2 regions of the Mesorhizobium sp. M1A.T.Ca.IN.004.03.1.1 genome follow, and region 2 is predicted to be linked to the other one. Evidence: riboswitches for the same ligand, from Rfam matches in the RefSeq annotation. Region 2 holds a riboswitch; the other holds the start of a gene.
What was found. A riboswitch is a leader RNA that binds a small molecule or an ion and turns the genes downstream of it on or off. The one in region 2 is predicted to bind S-adenosylmethionine.

Region 1: another riboswitch for S-adenosylmethionine. It lies ahead of EOD29_RS21085 (O-succinylhomoserine sulfhydrylase); the one in region 2 lies ahead of EOD29_RS15355 (homoserine O-acetyltransferase).

The regions. Positions count from the first base shown of each region.
Region 1 is NZ_RZTV01000006.1:272,798-275,187, reverse strand. It holds gene EOD29_RS21090 (2'-deoxycytidine 5'-triphosphate deaminase) at 1-1,087, opposite strand, end outside; SAM riboswitch at 1,223-1,300, shown strand; gene EOD29_RS21085 (O-succinylhomoserine sulfhydrylase) at 1,357-2,390, shown strand, end outside.
Region 2 is NZ_RZTV01000004.1:293,356-295,745, reverse strand. It holds gene EOD29_RS15355 (homoserine O-acetyltransferase) at 1-873, opposite strand, end outside; SAM riboswitch at 964-1,041, opposite strand; gene hisC (histidinol-phosphate transaminase) at 1,178-2,281, shown strand; gene EOD29_RS15345 (prephenate/arogenate dehydrogenase family protein) at 2,288-2,390, shown strand, end outside.

The DNA.
Region 1 (2,390 bases), on a different contig from region 2:
CGGCGCGAAAATGCTTGGAGAGCTTCAGCCCCTGCGCCTGATAGTTGGAGCCCAGCTCGCTGCCATAGAGTGCCTGCGGGCGCTTCAGCATATGCTCGTAGACGAGGCGACCGACGATCTGGCCGTGGTCGAGGATGAACGGCACCTCGTGGCTGCGCACTTCAAGCACCGCGCGACTGCCGCTGCCGCCGGCGGCGGAATGGCCGAAGCCCGGGTCGAAAAAGCCGGCATAGTGGACGCGGAACTCGCCGACCAGCGGATCGAAAGGCGTCATCTCGGCGGCATAGAGCGGCGGCACGTGCACGGCTTCGCGAGAGACCAGGATGTAGAACTCGTCCGGGTCGAGCACGAGCTCGCCGGCCCCGCTCTTGTAGAGCGGTTCCCAGAAGTCGACCACATCCTGAGCGGCGCGCTTGTCGACGTCGACGAGGCCGGTGTGGTGCTTGCCGCGATAGCCGACCAGGCCATCCTTGTCGCCGTCGAGATCGATAGAGAGCGCAATGCCGCCGCCGGAGATGTTGGGCGGCTCGGTCGCAACCAGCATCTCGGCGTGATGGAGGTCACGCAACTCATTCTCCGACAGCACGGCGTTGCCGGTGCGGAAGCGGATCTGCGACAGGCGCGAGCCGGCGCGCACGACGATCGGGAAGGTGCGCGGGCTGACCTCGAGGTAGAGCGGGCCATGATAGCCGGCGACGATCTTATCGAATTCATGGCCGCGGTCGGTCATGACACGCGTGAAAATGTCGAGCCGTCCGGTCGAGCTCTTCGGGTTGGCCGAAGCCGAGACTTCCGCTGGCAGCGCCAGGCTTTCCTGCAGCGGCACGATGTAGACGCAGCCCGTCTCCAGCACCGCACCCTCGGCGAGGTTGATCTCATGCAGCTTCAGCCGGTCCAGCTTGTCGGCCACCAGATGATCGGGACCGGGCAGAAAGGAAGCCCGCACGCGAAAGGCCTTGTCGCTAAGTCTGAGATCGAGGCTGGCCGGCTGGATCTGGTTGGTGTCGAGCGCGCGCGGCGACTTCAGCGCGCCCGACTGGAAGAGCGCCGCGATGTCCTGATCCGGAAGAATGCCTGTCTGCCGCAATGTCTGGCTCCGGGCGAAGTCATTGTCGTCGCAGTTTCCTGTCGCAAAACCGCGGGACACTTTTGCGGAGGCTGCCTGGTACAACCCTCTTAATCAAGCCGGCAATTGACGCAAGCGCGGTGCGGGTCTAAAGGGTCGTTATCCCGTGGTGATTTGGCCGGTCGGCTTGCAGCCACGTTAAACAAGTCGCTAAAGGACCGTCGGGCCGCAAGGCCGTATGGACCGGTTGCGACGTCGCGGCCGGTTTTTTTGTGTTTGGAAGCAGGGCGATGACCAAGACGCGTAACTGGAAACCTCAGACGGCACTCGTGCATGGCGGGACGCTGCGTTCCGGCTTCGGCGAGACCGCCGAGGCGATGTATCTCACCCAGGGCTATGTCTACGAGACGGCCCAGGCAGCGGAAGCCCGCTTCAAGGGCGAGGAACCCGGCTTCATCTATTCGCGCTACGCCAACCCGACCGTCGATATGTTCGAGAAGCGCATGTGCGCGCTGGAAGGCGCGGAAGACGCACGTGCCACCGCTTCCGGCATGGCCGCCGTGTCCGCCGCCCTGCTCTGCAGCGTCAAGGCCGGCGATCACATCGTTGCGGCGCGAGCCCTGTTCGGTTCCTGCCGCTGGGTGGTCGAGACGCTGGCGCCGCGCTATGGCATCGAGGCGACGCTGATCGACGGCACCGACATTGCCAATTGGGAAAAAGCGGTCAGGCCGAACACCAAGCTGTTCTTCCTGGAAAGCCCGACCAACCCGACGCTGGAAGTGGTCGATATCGCCGCTGTCGCCGCTTTAGCCAATTCGATCGGCGCACGCGTGATCGTCGACAACGTCTTTGCCACGCCGCTGCAGCAGAAGCCGCTGCAGCTCGGCGCCCATATCGTGGTCTACTCGGCGACCAAGCATATCGACGGACAAGGCCGCTGCCTCGGCGGCGTCATCCTGTCGGACAAGAAGTGGATCGACGAGAACTTGCACGACTATTTCCGGCACACCGGCCCGAGCCTGTCGCCATTCAACGCATGGACGCTGCTGAAGGGCCTCGAGACGCTGCCGCTGCGCGTGCGCCAGCAGACCGAAAGCGCCGGCAAGATCGCGGACTTCCTGGCTGGCCGGGCGGAGATCGCCCGCGTCATCTATCCGGGCCGGGCCGACCATCCCCAGGCGGATATCGTCAGGAAGCAGATGTCGGGCGGCTCGACGCTGATCTGCCTTGACGTCAAGGGCGGCAAGCAGGCGGCCTTCGCCTTGCAGAACGCGCTCGACATCGTGCTGATCTCGAACAACCTCGGCGACGCAAAGAGCCTGAT
Region 2 (2,390 bases):
CAGATAGAGGTAGGAGTTGGCGTCGAAACGGTCGACGAAGGTCATGCCCTGATGGCGCAGATAGCTTTCGATCTGGAAATCGGCGTCGAAGCCGAAGGTCAGCGCCTCGCGATCCTGCAGGTTGCGGCCGAACTTGCGGTGCAGCGCTGCTTCCGAGAGGTAAGTGATGTGCGCGGCCATGCGCGCCACGGCGAGCCCCTTTTCCGGCCGCCTGCCGAAATCGAGATATTTGCCGCCGTGCCAGTCCGGATCGGCCATGACAGCCTGCCGCCCGACCTCGTGGAAGGCGATGTTCTGCGAGGAATGGCGGGCGCCGGTGGCGATCGGCAACGCGGAGAAGACGCGTTCCGGGTAGCTTGCGGCCCATTGCAGCACCTGCATGCCGCCCATCGAGCCGCCGAGCACGCAGAACAGCTTCTCGATGCCGAAATGATCGACCAGCATCAGCTGCGCCCGCACCATGTCGCGGATGGTGATGATCGGCAGGTCGAGCCCATAGGGCCTGCCTGTCGCCGGATCGGTCGAGGCCGGGCCGGTGGAGCCGAGGCAGCCGCCGATGACGTTGGCGCAAATGACAAAAAAGCGGCTGGTGTCGATGATCCTGCCGGGGCCGATCAGCACCTCCCACCAGCCCGGCTTGCCGGTCACCGGGTTGGTGCTGGCGACATGCTGGTCGCCGGTCAGCGCGTGGCAGACGAGGATGGCGTTGGAGCGGGCGTCGTTGAGGGCGCCGTAGGTCTGGTAAGCGACCTGGAACGGCGACAGCACGGTGCCCGCATCGAGTTTTAGCGGCTTGTCGGGACCGAACTGCAACACCGGGCTCGACGGTTGGTCGGCCTCGTGGTTGGTCCTTGGAGCGCGCTGAGCGGCCATTGCATTCCCCATCCAGTCGCATCGATCTCGCGATACGGCGTCCGGCCGGCAACGGACAACAAAAAACCGGCCTGCCTTCGCAAAGCCGGTTACAGGTTGCAAACGGCCCTTTAGCGAATTGTTTAACGTGGCTGCAAGCCGACCGGCCAAATCACCACGGGAGATCCGGCTGTTCTTCTAGGGCCAGCGCCGCGCTTCGTCAACGGTCTGCCTACGCGCGAGCGCGCCGGCCCCTCGACATTCGGGGCCACCGCCTGTATTTCCGCTGCGGCCTCGAACCAGGGCCTCTCGACGGATTTGTGACATGAAGCAGGATCAGCCACGTCCGACGCCCCGCGCGGGCATCATGGACATCGAGGCCTATGTGCCGGGAAAAAGCACCGCGCCGGCCGGCGTGACGAAGGTCTACAAGCTGTCGTCCAATGAGAATCCGCTCGGGCCCTCGCCGAAGGCGATCGAGGCCGCCCGGGAGGTGGCTGCCAAATTGGACGTTTATCCCGACGGCTCCGCCCGCCGGCTGCGCGAGGCGATCGCCGATGTGCACGGCCTCAATCCGGCAAACATCGTCTGCTCCAATGGCTCCGACGAGATCCTGGGGCTGCTGGCGCAGACCTATCTCGCGCCGGGAGACGAGGCCGTGTTCACCGAACACGCCTTCATGGTTTACAAGATCTATATCCAAGCCGCCGGCGCCAAGCCGGTGGCGGTCAAGGAGACGGACGAGCGCGCCGACATCGACGCAATCCTCGCCGCGGTGACGCCGGCGACGCGGATCGTGTTCCTCGCCAACCCCAACAATCCGACCGGCACTTATGTGCCGTTCCAGGAGGTGCGCCGGCTGCATGCCGGACTGCCCAAGAGCGTGCTCCTGGTGCTCGACGCGGCCTATGCCGAATATGTGCGGCGCAACGACTATGAAGCCGGCATCGAGCTGGCCGGGAGCTCGGAGAACGTGGTCATGACCCGCACCTTCTCCAAGCTCGGCCTCGGCGGCGCACGCATCGGCTGGATGTACGGACCGGCGCATATCGTCGATGCCATCAACCGGGTGCGCGGGCCCTTCAACGTCAATGCAACCGCGATCGAGGCCGGCATCGCGGCCATCCGCGACCGCGCCCATGTCGAGCGCAGCGTGGCGCATAACGAGAAGTGGCTTGCCTGGGTCAGCGAGGAGCTGACCGGGCTCGGGCTGCGCGTGACGCCCAGCGTCGGCAATTTCCTGCTGATCCACTTCCCCGACAACAAAAAGCATTCGGCAGCGGCCGCGGACGACTATCTCAGCGCGCGCGGCTACATCCTGCGGCGCGTCACCGGCTACGGCTTTCCCAACGCGCTGCGCATGAGCATCGGCATCGAGGAGGCCAATCGCGGCGTCGTCGAGGCGCTCAAGACATTTCTGAAAAGCTGAAGCACCATGACAGCACCGATGTTCGGAAGAATAGCGCTGGTCGGCATCGGCCTGATCGGTTCGTCGCTGGCCCGCGTCATCCGCCGGGAAGGCCTGGCGCGCCACATCG